2 regions of the Rufibacter ruber genome follow, and region 1 is predicted to be linked to the other one. Evidence: riboswitches for the same ligand, from Rfam matches in the RefSeq annotation. Region 1 holds a riboswitch; the other holds the start of a gene.
What was found. A riboswitch is a leader RNA that binds a small molecule or an ion and turns the genes downstream of it on or off. The one in region 1 is predicted to bind thiamine pyrophosphate.
Positions count from the first base shown of each region.

Region 2: it holds a riboswitch for thiamine pyrophosphate, as region 1 does, so the genes downstream of both, FHS90_RS11310 (class I SAM-dependent methyltransferase) here and FHS90_RS07540 (TonB-dependent receptor) in region 1, are expected to answer to the same signal.

Region 1 is NZ_JACJIQ010000005.1:132,179-139,631, forward strand. Features, by position in the region: gene FHS90_RS07515 (DUF6799 domain-containing protein) at 77-691, opposite strand; gene FHS90_RS07520 (DedA family protein) at 730-1,386, opposite strand; gene FHS90_RS07525 (MarR family winged helix-turn-helix transcriptional regulator) at 1,531-1,980, shown strand; gene FHS90_RS07530 (YceI family protein) at 2,032-2,742, shown strand; gene FHS90_RS07535 (hypothetical protein) at 3,059-3,286, opposite strand; TPP riboswitch at 3,446-3,542, shown strand; gene FHS90_RS07540 (TonB-dependent receptor) at 3,770-6,211, shown strand.
Region 2 is NZ_JACJIQ010000008.1:153,023-160,475, forward strand. Features, by position in the region: gene FHS90_RS11295 (Trm112 family protein) at 38-334, opposite strand; gene FHS90_RS11300 (thiamine phosphate synthase) at 337-1,014, opposite strand; gene FHS90_RS11305 (AIR synthase family protein) at 972-2,027, opposite strand; gene FHS90_RS11310 (class I SAM-dependent methyltransferase) at 2,029-2,751, opposite strand; TPP riboswitch at 2,820-2,918, opposite strand; gene nth (endonuclease III) at 3,050-3,724, opposite strand; gene FHS90_RS11320 (hypothetical protein) at 3,853-4,458, shown strand; gene FHS90_RS11325 (hypothetical protein) at 4,513-4,743, opposite strand; gene FHS90_RS11330 (RNA polymerase sigma factor) at 4,718-5,317, opposite strand; gene FHS90_RS11335 (YitT family protein) at 5,650-6,540, opposite strand; gene FHS90_RS11340 (DUF6799 domain-containing protein) at 6,564-7,202, opposite strand; gene FHS90_RS11345 (DUF202 domain-containing protein) at 7,385-7,453, shown strand, end outside.

The DNA of each region.
Region 1 (7,453 bases):
AGAAAAGTAGCCCTAAAACAGGAAATCCCCGGCAGACCGCTCTGCCGGGGATTTCCTGTTTTACAGGGGAACAAGGCTACTGCCGTTTCTTCTCCTCACTGGCCAGCTGCTGCTGCACCTTGGCCAGTTCGGCATCCAGCTTCTGGAGGTTAGCTGTTTTGGCCTTGTCTTTTACCGCGCCTTGCAGGAGTTCGTTTTTCTTCTCTAAGATTTCGCGTTTGCGCTGCAGCAGCTGAATGCGCTCTTGCAGGGCCTGGGCATGCAGGAGCTGGTTGCCAAAGCCGGTGGTGTCGCCGGTGAGGGCGGTGCTTTGCTGAACAATGACCGGGTTCTTGATCAGATTCCCTTGCAGGTCCAGCCGGTCGCCGTCCTGGAGCAGCCGGGTCTGCCCGTCTGCGGTTTTCAGTTGGCCGTTGGGCTGGAGCTGGGCACCGTTAGGGAAGGTCTTGGCCTGGCTCAGGGGGGCGTACCCTTTGGGTAAAATGGTCATGGGCTTTCCATTCCGCATGATCACGCCTTCCCGGGCAGGCGTGACACTGGGCGTGGTGGTGCGTCCGCTTTCAGTTTTCTGAATGGTGGCCCCCTGCGCCAGGGCAGACCCGGCCGTAAGGAGTGCCAATACCAGTAGGGTGCCGCTCACCTGCAGACAACGTTTGGGCATAGAGGTAAAATGATGGGTTCCTGTTTTCATGCTAGTTTCAGAAAAATAAGCCGGAAACGCAAATAAGGCTACTGCTGGTGCTCAGCTTTGCCCTTCTTGCGCTCCTTCAAATACTGGATAATACCCGGCAGTACCGAGATGAAAATTATAGCCGGTATGGCGTAGTGTAAGTAGTCTTTCAGCTGCGGGAACTGCTGGCCCAGGTAATAGCTGGCTAAAACCAGTGTGCAAATCCAGAGGGAGGTGCCCACCACGCTCAGGAATAGAAAGTGCTTGATGTCCATGCCCGTCACGCCCGCCAGCAGCGGGTTGAACGTGCGCACCACCGGTACAAATTTGCCTACCACAATGGCGGTTTTGCCTTTCTCCTTGTAAAATTTTTCTGCCCGTTCCAGGTGCTTTCTTTTAAAATACCATGTATCTTTCTTGTGGTAAAGCTTTTTGCCCATGCGTCTGCCAATGGTGTAGCCCAGCAGGTCGCCGGCCACGCCGGCGGCGGTCATGCTCGCCAGCAAACCCGCCAGGGGCACGGTCAGGACCTTGGCCCCGGCCAAAAGCCCCGTGGTAAGCAGCAGAGAGTCACCGCCTGGTATCACCAACCCAATGAGCAGGCCCGTCTCTACAAATACCACGGCCAGAATGAGGGTAAGGCCGCCATATTTGATCATGTTCTCAGGGCTGGAGAAAAGCTCTGTCCAGGAAATAAGGAAAAAAGGTTCTTGCATGATGGGGTGCTGCGTGGTTTATGAGGCATACGGTGCAAAGAATATGGATGTTGGTTTTTACCTTTGCTAAGGGAGCCGGCAGAAGTTTCCGGTTAAATGCGGGACAAAAACATAGCCCTTTCCCCCCAGGTGATAGACTTTGTCATGAAAATAGAAGAAGAGATCAAGCAGAGTGCCTTCAAAAATGCCTATCAGAAGGTGTTCATAAACATACTGTACACCTCTAACTGGCTGCAGCTGCGGCAGTCTACCCAGTTCAAGCAATTTGGGGTGACCTTGCCGCAATACAACGTGCTGCGCATTCTGCGCGGGCAGTTCCCCAAGCCGGCCACGGTGAACCTTTTGATTGAGCGCATGCTGGATAAAACGTCTAACGCCTCCCGTATTGTGGACAAGCTGGAGGCCAAGGAGCTGGTCACCAGAACCCAGTGCCCCACTGACCGGCGCACGGTAGATATTCTGATTACAGAAAAAGGCCTCACCCTCCTGAAGCAGATTGATGAGCTCAACCTGGGCAAACTGATGGGGGAAGAGAACCTTACCCCTGAGGAGGCTGAGCAGTTGAGTGCCCTGCTAGACAAAGTGCGGGGATAAAACCCCTGTATTGCTGATAAGAAAACGACCACCTTCCAAATTCACATACCCATGAAAAAAGTAGTACTCTCTGCCTTAGTGGCTGCCGCGGTAGGCGTGTCAGCTTTCAAAGCAGCCTCTTCTGGCCCGACACATGCAGCCTCAGCCGCTGAGGTGCGCACAAGTGATATGAAAAGGTACAAAGTTGTGCCTGAGGAAAGCAAAGTCACCTGGGTTGGGCGCAAGGTGACCGGTGAGCACAACGGTAACATCAAACTGGCCAGCGGGGTTATCCTGCATGAAAAAGCCGGTTTGCGGGGAGGCACCTTTGTCATGGACATGACCAGCATCACGTGCAATGACCTGCAGGGCAACTCAAACAAAAAACTGGTTGACCACCTCAAGGCAGATGATTTCTTCTCAGTGGCCAGCCACCCCACCGCCTCTTTCGCCATCACCAATCTGGCGCCCAGGCAAAACGCCAAAGCAGGTACCGCCAACTACATTGTCACCGGCAACCTCACCATTAAAGGGATCTCAAACGAAGTGACGTTCCCGGCGTATGTGGGCGTGAAAAAAGACGTGGCCACTGCCAAAGCCACCTTGAAGTTTGACCGCACCAAATGGGACATCAAATACAGGTCTGGCAACTTCTTTGAGAACCTGGGTGACAAAGCCATTCAAGATGATGTAGAGCTGCAGATTGAACTGGTAGCCAAACTAGAAGAGGTAGCCAAGGCCAAAAAGAGCAAAGACCCCAAAGACAAAACCGCCAGACTCTAAGCAGCCATACCCTTCCAGGAAAAGCCGATGCTCCCGCCAGAGCCTCGGCTTTTCTTTTGAAGCGTAGCAGTGGAGGTTCCTGTTTCTGGGCTGTTTTTGAGAAACCAGGGCAAAACCAGCGGTTGCGGGCCGGGAGAACCCCAGTTGCCTGTGAGCAGGTGGCAGTGTTCCCTTGCAGCAAGCGGGTAAATAGGGCCATCTGGCGCAGGGGGGCTGCGTGGGCAGAGTAGAGAAGGGCGGGGTGGCCTCATGAAAAAGCAAACCCCGGAAGCTCGGCGGTGGGGCCGGGCTTCCGGGGTTTTTCTGTTCAGGCAGATTAGTAGGCCGGTGAGGTTTTAATGCTGGGCCGGTTATAATCTGGTTCCCAATCATTGATTGGCAGGCAAATGCCCGGTGGGAGGTCAAGGTCTGGCAAGCCGTCATTCAAAGGTTCGCCGCCGTCATCATCACTGTCATCTTGCGGCGGCACGGTGAGTTTCTTGCGCGGTGCCAGCGCCAGAAAGGCAATCAAGGCAAACATTGCCAGAGAGTATACAATCAACATAATACTGCTGCATTAGGAGTCTCACATCACATCCACGGCTTTAGAAAAGCGTCTCTCCCTGTTCAACGTATAGCAGCCTTGCTATGTTAGCCCTAAACGCAAAAAAATGATCAACTTCTCGCCCGGAGTTTGATTATGAAAAAAGCGGGTGTAGCTTTGCCCCAGTTTTAGGGGTGCCTTAATATAACGGGCTGAGATCATACCCATTGAACCTGATACGGGTAATACCGGCGAAGGGAAAAACAAGGGAATCAAAACAGAGTGGGAGAGCCGGCCCCTGGTGGCTCCTGTTTGTTTTACATTGAGCTTGTACACTTTTTTGATTTTGTAAGCGAAAACTGGCAGAGGAAGGTTCTGCCGAAGCGTTTTCTGAGAAACGTAGCCGCGCTACGGGTCTAGGAAAAGGCCAACGCAGGTTCTTGCTATAAAAGTTTGCAGCGCACAAGCAAAAGGTACACAAGCTCTTACAACTTTCTTTTTTACATGAAAAAAGTTTTAGCCCTGCTCATGGGCTGCCTGCTGCCGTGGTTTGCCATGGCGCAGACCACCTTGTCTGGCCGCGTACTAGATGCCGCCACGCAATCACCGCTTATCAGTAGTACCGTTGCGCTTACCCCCGGTAACCGCGCCACACTCACAGATGCCTTCGGGCGTTTCTCTTTCACAAATGTGCCTGCTGGCGAATACACCGTGCAGGTTAGTTACCTGGGGTACGGTACCGCCTCGCAGACAGTGACCGTTCCGGCTGCCCAGCCGCTGGAGTTCAGCCTCACCCGTACCAGCGTGGCCACCAAAGAGGTCTTGGTCACCGCCACCCGCGCCAATGAGAAAACCGGTACCACGTATTCAAATGTAACCAAAGAGGAGCTGGAAAGCCGTAATTTTGGCCAGGACCTGCCGTACCTGCTGGAGAATACGCCTTCACTGGTGACCAACTCAGACGCCGGGGCGGGCGTGGGTTACACGGGCATGCGCATCAGGGGTTCAGACATAACCCGCATCAACGTGACCGTGAACGGAATACCCGTGAATGATGCCGAAAGCCACGGCGTTTTCTTTGTGAACATGCCAGACTTTGCCACTTCATTGCAAGACGTGCAGATTCAGCGCGGGGTGGGAACGTCTACCAACGGACCGGGAGCCTTCGGCGCCAGCCTCAATTTGCAGACTCAGGACGCCAGCCCAGAAGCCTACGCCCGCACAGACAATGCCTACGGCTCTTACAACACCTGGAAAAACAACGTGCAGTTCGGCACCGGGCTGCTGGGCGGAAAGTTTGCCGTGGACGGCCGCCTGTCCCGCATTTCTTCTGACGGGTACGTGGAGCGCGCCTCTTCTGACCTGAAGTCTTTCTATGTGTCGGGTGGCTATTATGGTGCTAAAGACCTGCTGAAAGTGGTGGTGTTTGGCGGCCACGAGAAAACCTACCAGGCCTGGAACGGCGTGGACGAGGAAACCCTGAAAACCAACCGCCGCTACAACTCGGCGGGGACAGATATGGGCGATGACACGCCGTATGACAACGAGGTAGATGATTACCAGCAGTACCACTACCAGCTGCACTACGGCCATGAGTTCAGCCCGGCGCTTTCTTTCAACGCGGCGTTGCACTATACCCGCGGCTTCGGGTTTTATGAGAACTACAAGGCCGGGGAGAGTTTCTCTGATTACAGGATTCCGCCGTTGGCGATTGGGGGCACCACTGTAGCAGAAACCGATTTGGTGCGCCAGAAATGGCTGGACAACCATTTCTACGGAACCACTTTTGCGTTGCAGTACCGCGGAACGGGCAAGTGGAGCGCCGTGTTGGGCGGCGGCTGGAACCGCTATGACGGCGACCATTACGGTGAGGTCATCTGGGCGCAATATGCCCCTACCATTCAACCCGGCCACCGCTATTATGACGGCAACGCCCGCAAAACCGACTTCAACGTGTACGCCAAAGCCAACGTTCAGGCCACAAAACAACTGGGTTTCTTCGGAGACCTGCAACTGCGTACCGTTGACTATAAAATTGACGGCACTGATGATGACCAGCGCGACGTGACCACCCGCGCTGACTATGACTTCTTCAACCCCAAGGCCGGCGTGACCTTTGCGGTGAATGAGGCGCACAGTTTATACGCCTCAGTGGCGGTGGGCCACCGCGAGCCCACGCGCTCAGACTTTGTGGACCGCCCCGCCAATGACCGGGCCAAGGCCGAACGCATGGTTGACTATGAGGCAGGCTATCGCTTGAACCAACCCTTGGGCGATGTGAACGGGCTTCCGGTGCGCCTCACCACTGACCTCACGTATTTCTACATGGACTACAAAGACCAGCTGGTATTAACCGGCCAAGTGAACAATGTGGGCACGCCGCTGAGAACCAACATTGCTGAAAGCTACCGTACCGGGGTAGAAGTGGCCGCCGGTCTGGGCTGGGGGAACTTTGCTCGTTTGACTACCAATCTGTCATGGAGCCGCAACCGCATCAAGAATTTCGGGGAAACCGTGTACCGGTTTGATGAGGACTACAATCCCGTAGAAGCCGTAGTGAGCCGCTACGCGGAAACTACTATTTCATATTCGCCCAGCGTGGTGACGTCCAGCCAACTGGAAGTGCAGCCGGTAAAGGGTTTGCGGTTCCAGTACCAGTTCAAAACGGTGAGCGAGCAGTTCCTGGACAATACCGCCAGTCAGGAGCGCCGTCTCAAACCCTATGAGGTGAGTGATGTGCGGCTGTTCTACCGTTTCAGCGTAACCAACTGGATGAAAGAAATAGAGCTGGGGCTGTTGGTGAACAACCTGTTCAGTGAGAAATATGAGGCCAACGGTTTCACCTTCTCTGAATATTACGTGGGTGATAATACCCGCTATCACTACAACTATTATTTCCCGCAGGCGCCGCGCAATTACATGGCGCAGGTGAGTTTGCGTTTCTAGCCTGTTTTAGCCAAAACAGGCCGAAAACAGGAAATGCCGTTCAGCCCTCACAGGTGTTAGAAACCTGTGAGGGCTTTGCGTTTCCGGGCTGTTTTCCGGAAAACAGGCCAGAAACGCAAAGTGTAGTGGCACTGACACGACGAGGTGCTACGAAGCCTTGCCGCCTCCAGGCAAAAAGAACTTACTTTGCAACCATTGCCTTGAACAGAAGACAATGCTTAGGCGCTCTTTCTGTTTCATGGAGCCACGTCGTGTCAAGGCCACGACGCTACATTTCTGATAGGTCAGCAAGTAAATTCTGTTTTCGGGCTATTTCTCAGAAAACAGGCCAGAAACGCAAGCGTGGTGTTATTTTACGGAAAGCCGCTACGTATAGATGGCTTTCCGCTTCCGGCCTGTTTTTTAAAAAGCAGGCCGGAAACAGCCTTTGCTGTGACACTCGGAAGTCTGGCCTATAGCCCCTTCTGAAAGTCGGTAAACACAATTTCCGGGCTACAGCCGCGGCGACAAGAGGGCTTTTCGCTACAGAGGCAAGAGCACTGCCCTGTTTCTTGAAAGTAAATAGCTACTTTCAGAAATTTATTTTGTTAATAAATAGCTTAAAAAATTGAAATTTATCATTTAGGTGCGCTTGTTGAGATGAATTATTGATAAGATTTAAAATTGTGTGGTGGTGCCTTTTAAAGCGTTAGGCCGCTTTATTCTAACGGTGTACATGAAATGCCAGCGTAATTTGTTTATTATCAACCCTCTGCGTTGATATATTTTGTGTTAAAAACATTCTATATATAACTAGAATATTCATAGTTATAGGAGTGCGGTTAGTTTCCTTTTTAGTAACCGCAATGCAAATGAAATTTGGGCAGTAGAATTGAGAACCAACTGGCTGCTTGTGAAGTTTCTGGCGCTGTAACCGATTGCTTACCAGTTGGTTTGCAGGTAAAACCAGTGAGCATAAGTTTCTTGTAACAGTATTTTTGAACAGTATAAGGCATGTTACGGTGTCCTCACATGGCAACGGCAGGTTTTGGCGATTTCCGTTTGCAGCGCAAAAGGGTAAGGTTAAACATACTCTTGGTGAAAATGACCTGCCGGTTTTTTTGGAGAAGCCTAGCAGGCGAGCCGAGTCCGGAATGCCGTGAACAGGGATTTATTATAACTGTTCCGGAGCACGGTGAGCAAATTTTATGCTTGCTCTTAGAGCTGGTTGAAATCTGTCTTCCGCGCTGCAAAGCGGCAAAA
Region 2 (7,453 bases), on a different contig from region 1:
GCCACAAAAGCCACGCAGATTGCCTCAGCGCCTCTGGTCACCCTATAAATTTATCCTTCTCGCCTTTTTGTGGTACTAGCCTGAAGTTTTCAAACGTTTTACCTTGTAGATGCTGCTGCCACTTGGCCAACAGCGGTTTCTCTAAATTTATCTCACGGTATTCGTCGGGGCTCATGATCGGGATTCCTTTTACAATAGGATAAAGGCGGCTGCACTCACTACACGTAAAAAAGCCTTCCAGTATGTTCCCGCTAGGGTCTTGGGTAATGGTGGTTAGTTCAATGTCTGCTTTATCAAAGGGGCAGCACAATTTCTTTATAGTTTCAAGTCTCATCACTAGATTAGTTTCAGTTGTTTCAGATATTTTGTAATAGCCACGCCTGGCTTTTCTGCACTCATTATGCCTGATACCACCGCTACTCCATCAAAAGGTAGTTCCTGTAGTTCAGGCATGTTGTCAGGTTTTATTCCGCCGGCTAAAAAGATGGGCATAGCGGTTATTCTTTTAGCTTCTTTGATGGTCTCAAAATCTACCAATTCACAACTGGTGCTGGTAGAGGAAGGAAAAATGGAGCAAAAGGAAATATAATCCAGCCTTTGGTCATTTGCCCACCGCACCAAAGCCAAATCATTGTTGCAGGTAAGACCCGTTATAAAGTCTCTGTTAAGAGAGGTTTTTATCTGCTCTAAATCTTCAGGCGGAGCGTCAAAGTGAACGCCATCTAAGGCGGTGGTTTGCAGCCACTCCCACTGGTTGTTTATAAGTACCGGAACATTCTTCTCGTGGCAAAGCACAGTGATTTTCTGAATCAACGGCAGATAATCTTTGTCCGGCAGGAAATTGTCCCAGAGCTGTACCGCGGCAATCTTTTTCTGAAGAACTAGTTGTAGCTTTTGGAGTAAAATATCTTCCTCCAAAGATGGGTCTATGACCAAATAAACTCCTGACTCTACTTTTCGCTTCTTTCCCATTACTTCCATCCCTCCCGAAAGGCGTTGAAGAAGGCGGCCCAATAAGGGTCTTCTGCCAGATACACCAAGTCAGATGCTTCTCCGTTTGCTATCAACTTTATGCCGCTTTCTCTTTCTCTTATTTCTCCAACAGCGCAACAGGCTATGCCTTCAGCGGCAAGGTGTGCTATGATACCATGTGCGGCCTCTTTTTTACAGGTAATAACCATAGAGCCAGCACCCACGCAGTAGCGCGGGTCTATAGAGAAGAGAGAGCAGACGTCCTGCTGAATGTTTCCAATGGGAATCTGGTCGTTAAAAATCACGGCCCCGTTGCCAGAGGCGCTGGCCAGTTCATATATGGCCCCCAGCACACCACCTTCGGTTACATCATGCATGGCAGTTACTTGGTTACGCGCAGTTGGGGCGCCAACGGCGGTCAAAGCATCTTTGAGCGATGATGTTTGGTAAAACATGTCGCAGGCCTTCTGATAAGTTTCCTGGCCCAGTTTATTCTTCACCGTTTCCGGAAAACTCATGGCCAAGATGGAAGTAGAGGAAAGTGCGCATTGTTTGGTCACCAGAATAGTGTCTCCTGGCCGGGCATTCTGCGAAGTAAGGATTTGCGCCTGAGGGGCAATGGTGGTAAACGTACCGCCTCCAGCAATGGTAGAGTTCTGCCCTTCAATAAAGCCGGTATGCCCTCCGGTAATAGCTACTCCCACATTAGCGCAGTATTGGTGAATGTACTGCCAGTAAGTTTTAAAATCCTCTTTGGAAAACGTAGCCGGCAGGTTGAGCACAAATTGCCCGTACATAGGCGCAAAACCCGTGGTAGCCATGTCATTGGCCATTAGGTGTACCGAAAGCCAGGCAGATTCTTCCAGACCCAATGATGGAATAAGCGATAATGGGTCACTGGTGGTGGCCATGGCCATACCACCGGGCAAACGTACCACTGAGACATCTACCCCAAATCCTGGGCCCACCAGCACGTCCTTTCTTGGGTACCCGCAATTCTCCCGGATGATGTTGGTGAATAGAGGGTGGTCTATCTTTCCAAGTTTATCTTCCATTCTAGTCTACATCGTTTAGTTTGATGTATAACCCGAAAAAATCGCCGTAGGGCAGCCCCCATTGCTGTACCGGAAACCATTTAGGAAGGCCTGTGCAAGTCCATTCAATGGTATATTCTCTGCCGGCCAGCGCCTGGTGAATTATCTCAGTTAGTTTGGCTGGTGAATAAAAAGTGGCGGTGACGTAAAACGGGTTTTTCCCGAACATCTGCTGCACCCGCCTTCTCAGAACTTTGGGCGAGTTCCGGTTCATCATGCCCATGGCAATACCGTATTTGGCTACCCTGGCTGCTTCTCTAATAACTTTAACGGGGTCTTTGTAATACTCAAACGTAGTGATGAAAGCCAGAGAGTCAAAGGTATGGTCTTTGAAGGGCATGTGGTGTGAGTCGGCCATGACCAAATCACCTTTGAAGAGGTGCACCGCCTGTGACAGCATGAGGGGGGAAATGTCGCCGCCGGTGGCTTCTATGCCTATCTGGTGCCACCATCTGGTAAAGCGGGTGGTGCCGCAGCCAAACTCAAGCAGGGTCTTAATGCGTATGTCTTTGGAAACCAGCTGTTCCATGACCTTCTTTTGCCAGACCTCGGCTCTTTTGTAGCGGCCTTCATACCATTGCTCGTAGGTATCAGTGTGTTCGCGGTTGAAGAACCATTCAGGTCTGTTTTGCCAGTTTTGCTGGCTCTGGGGAATTAATTCAGAGGATTTTTTCTGTAGCTCCATGTTGCAGTTTTGTTAAAACAAAAAACTCCATTCAATGGGTATGCCCAGAAAGAATGGAGTACAAAATGGAGTATTTAATACAGCATCCCTACGTTGGCATTATCCAAATCAGGTGGCGGGTATGATCTCAGCCTAACATTTCTAGTCAGGCACCCCGTGCGTTTACTTTACAAACTTACTTAAATTTGTTTAAGCCATGCTTATTTCAAAAGCCTCATTGTTGATCCGGCACAAAAATAGTTAAAGGACGATTCTTGCTGTTTATGGCTTATTTTTTGGAAAACAGGCCAAAAACAGGTTATAACTTGTTCTGTGGGTCGTCTGGCTTGTTGGGCCAGTTCTTTTCATAGTAGCGGCAAAAGTGGGTAAGTGGGCAACGCTCGCACTGCGGGGTGCGGGCCAGGCAAATGTAGCGGCCATGTAGAATAAGCCAATGGTGGGCTTTGGGCACTAATTCCAGCGGCGTGTTCTTCATCAATTCCTTCTCCACCTCCAGCGGCGTGCGCGCCTTAGCGTCTACCAGTCCTAAGCGTTTAGAAACCCGGAATACGTGCGTATCTACGGCCATGGTAGGCATGTTGAAGATGACAGAGGCAATGACGTTGGCGGTTTTCCGGCCCACGCCCGGCAGTTGCTGTAGTTCTTCTACCGTGGCCGGTACTTCACCTGAGAAACGCTCTACCAGCATCTTGCCCAAGCCTGCCAAGTGCTTGGCTTTGTTGTTGGGGTACGAGATGCTTTTGATGTAAGGGAAAATATCTTCGGCGGTAGCCGTGGCTAATATCTCTGCCGAAGGGTAGGCCTCAAAAAGCGGAGGCGTGACCAGGTTGACCCGTTTGTCTGTGCACTGCGCGCTCAACACCACCGCAATAAGCAGTTCATACGGGTTGCGGTACGCCAGTTCCGTCTCCGGTTCCGGAAAGTTATGGGTGAAGTAGGAAATAAGGTGACGGTACCGCTCTTGTTTGCGCATAACTAACACTTGATAGATTAAGAGTTGCTAAATTAGAGAAAAGGTAAGTATGAGGGTCAGTATGTAGTGCAATTGATTATAATGTAGTTGAAGGAAAAATTGTAGAGTAGGGGAAAGGACACTTCTAAATGTCATTATTAGAGATAGTCACGCTTAAAAAAAGATATATGTCTACTATTCGCTCTTCTGTTCGTGTATTTGCTGTACTATCTCTGGTAGTAAGCTTGACTTCATGTTTCAAGGAAAAGTATTATAAATTCAATGATAGGGAGTTAGAATTTTTAGCATACCAGGAAGGGCAAGTACTTAAGTTTTCTGATACAAGCAATGTTGTCAATGAGTTAGTACAAGTTGATTACTCCAGAGACTTCTTTCAGATGTCTGGATGGTTTGGCACCTCTTACCAAGAAAGCTTTGAAGTAAGTTACAGTCCAATAGGTAATGGTGAACTCATGTTAAACATTGACCTTAAAACAGAAGAAGGTTCATTTGGAGGCGGCTTCTTCATGAAGATAAATGATTATCATGTTTACGCAAACCCAAATACAGTGAAGCCATTTGCTGGAACAATGTTAATCAATGGCCTAAGGTATGACCATGTTTACTCATTAAGAGCCTACAGAGTTGTACCAGAATATGCAAGAAAAGACTCTGCAACAGCCTATTACAATAAAACGCATGGCCTTATTCAACTTTTGCTTCCTAACGGAAAATCCATTAACCGAGTAGATTAAAACAAAAAAGCACCAGCTCTAAAACTGGTGCTTTTTTGTTTTTTGCAGAACCTGCTACGGATGCAAACTTACCGTTCTGGAGTAGCTGATGATGGCGTCACACACCCGTTGGCTGGGCTGGGCGAAGGCGTCATCCAGGTTCACCTGCGCAATGAGTAAATCGGCACAAGCCTCTGCCAGGCCCTGGTCTACCATCAAGGCGTCTTCCAGCAATTGGCGCTGCCGTCTGGGCAGCTCGTTGTAGAGGTATTGTACCAGATCATTCTGAGTAAAGGTTTTGATCATAGGCTTTTGTATCTAGGGACATTTTTTTCCGCAAGTTGATTAATGCGTATCTCATTCTGCCCAAAGCCGTGTTGATGCTAACCCCGGTAGCCTCTGCAATCTCCTGAAAACTCATGTCAGCGTAGTGGCGCATGATGAGCACCTCTTTCTGCGCCGCCGGCAGCTGCTGAATTAATTCACGCAGCCGGGCGTGGGTTTCCTCTTTGATCCTGATGGATTCCACTGACTCCTCAGAGAAGCTCAACGTGTTGAACACATTGCTGCCGTCTTCCAGGGTAATCATGGGGCTCCGCTTCTCCCGCCGGAAATAGTCAATAGCCAGGTTATGGGCGATACGGCAGATCCAGGATGAAAACTTCCCTTCTTCATTGTAACGGCCGCTTTTCATAGTATGGATTGCCTTCACAAATGTCTCCTGCAGGAGGTCTTCTGCGGTATAGGTATCTTTAACTATAAGTAGAATGGTGGTGAAAACCTTACTTTTATGACGGCTAACCAATTCCTCAAACGCACTCTCGTTACCTGCGATGTACGACGTTACAAGCGCCGAATCGCTGAGCTGTACTATGTTCATCTAAAATCTACATATTAGGTAACGTAGAGGTTTAAGCCATATTGTGAGGTTAGCGTGAATTGATGTGATTTCTGTTTCTATGTGTATCAAATATAGAAAGAGTGAAAATCAAATACAACAGTTGGTAGACCTGTAGAAAAATATTTTTCTGTTTTTCTGCTGATTTCAGAAAAACAGGTCAGAAACAGCGTAAGTAAAGACACAGCGCTTCTATGCCAAGATCAGCCTCTAAAAAGAATAGAGGCCAATGCGGCCCAATTTTAACTCGTTCTAAAGAAATTTCCACAAAAACAGCGCCAGAAATAAGAAGGAAAGGCTTTAAAACAAGAAAGTTAGTGTGAAAGTGGGCGTTTTTTGATCATGCCGCCAGAGGTGTCATTGATGCTGTGCATAATCATAAAGGCACTGGGGTCCATGTCAGCAATCAACGTCTTCAGGCGCTGCACCTCCAGGCGCGTCACCACGCAGAACAAAATGTCTACCTCGTCACCAGAGAAGCCGCGCTGGCCTTTGTAAATGGTCACGGCACGGCCAAGCTGGGTCAAGATGCCCTGCCGAATGCTGTCACTGTGCACTGAGACAATGGTCACGCCGGTGTATTCCTCAATCCCGTGAATGATGAAGTCAATGGTTTTGGAGGCGGTCAGGTACGTGAGCACCGAGTACATGGCCGGTTCCAGGCCCAGCAGGAAGGCCGCCACCAGGAAAATGATCAGGTTGATGACCAGGATCACGTCACCTATGGTGAGGCTGGTGCGCTTGCTGACCAGGAGCGCCAGGATCTCGGTGCCGTCTAAGACGCTTCCGCCCCTGATGGAGAGCCCAATGCCCGCGCCCAGGAAGAACCCGCCAAATACAGCGGTCAGCAGTTTGTCATCTGTGAGGGTGGGGAACTCTACAAACAGCAGGAGCAACGCCAGGCCTACCACCGCCAGCAAACTCTTCAGGGCAAATGACCGCGCCACCTGCCGGTAGCCGGCAATAAGGAAAGGGGCGTTCATTGCCAGAATGAGGAGCGGCAACGGCAGACCGCTGCCCTTAGACAAGAGCATGGAAACCCCGGTCACCCCGCCGTCAATGAAATGGTTGGGGATCAGGAATCCTTTCAGGCCCAGGCCCGCAGAGCCAATCCCGAAGCAAATCAACAACGCATCACGCACGGCCCCCCAGGGCTGCCGGCGTTTTACAACAGAAGTAGAAGGCGTAATCAGTGAGGAACTCAAAATAGCTAGGTTCTAATTGTGGCTTACTTAGCGGCGGGCAGGTTTTTTAGCTGTAGCTCAACCGCAGACAGTTGCTTGTTCAGGCCGTTGTAATATGCCTCCATGTTCTTGCGGTCACTGTCTGAGAGGGCGGCCTCCAGCAGCTTGCTGCGCTGCTCCAGGAGCTGTGCCAGCTGTTCCAGCAGCTGGATTCTTTTCTCCTGCCCCAGGCTGTACACCTGTTTCTCTTTGTGGTTGCTCACGCTGGACACCTGCCCGTCAATGACCACAATTCTGGTCTCCGTGTCGCCTACCACCTGGCGCTCATGGTCAACAATGGCGCCGTAGGTAAAAATATCATCGGCTACCAATACCACCCGTCCCTGCGGGCTCACCGCATGTTTTAGTTTCAGGGTAAGGGTTTTGCCGTCTTTGGTGCGTACGCGGCCGTCTGGCAGTACGGTGGTGCCGTTGTCATACACAATTGGCTCCTGTACTTCATGCAGCTTGCCGCCTTTGTTCTGTACCAGTTTGCCGTCACGCCAGAAGATGGTGTTGTCTTTGATGTTGGCCCTGGTCACCAGTGAGTCAGAGGTGGCAGTGGTTTGCTGGGCCAGAGCCACTGTTGATGTGCCGCAGAGGGCGGCCGCCAGGAAGCAGAGAGGCAGAACAAATGCTTTCATGTAAGTAGTGCTTAGGGTAATAAATAGTCTCTATACGTAGGCCTTGGCGCAGGAGCAAAAAGAGCAAACTAAAATAAATTGATTCAGAATACGTAATTTATTTCAAATATGCAATTATGTTCTTTTAAATGTTCAATGATGGGGCTAATCTTTACTGGCACGGGGGCGTATATGAATGTGCTATGGAATATAACATTTACATGACACCAGATTTCAGGAAAGAGGTAAAGAGAGACCTCAAGATAAAGGAA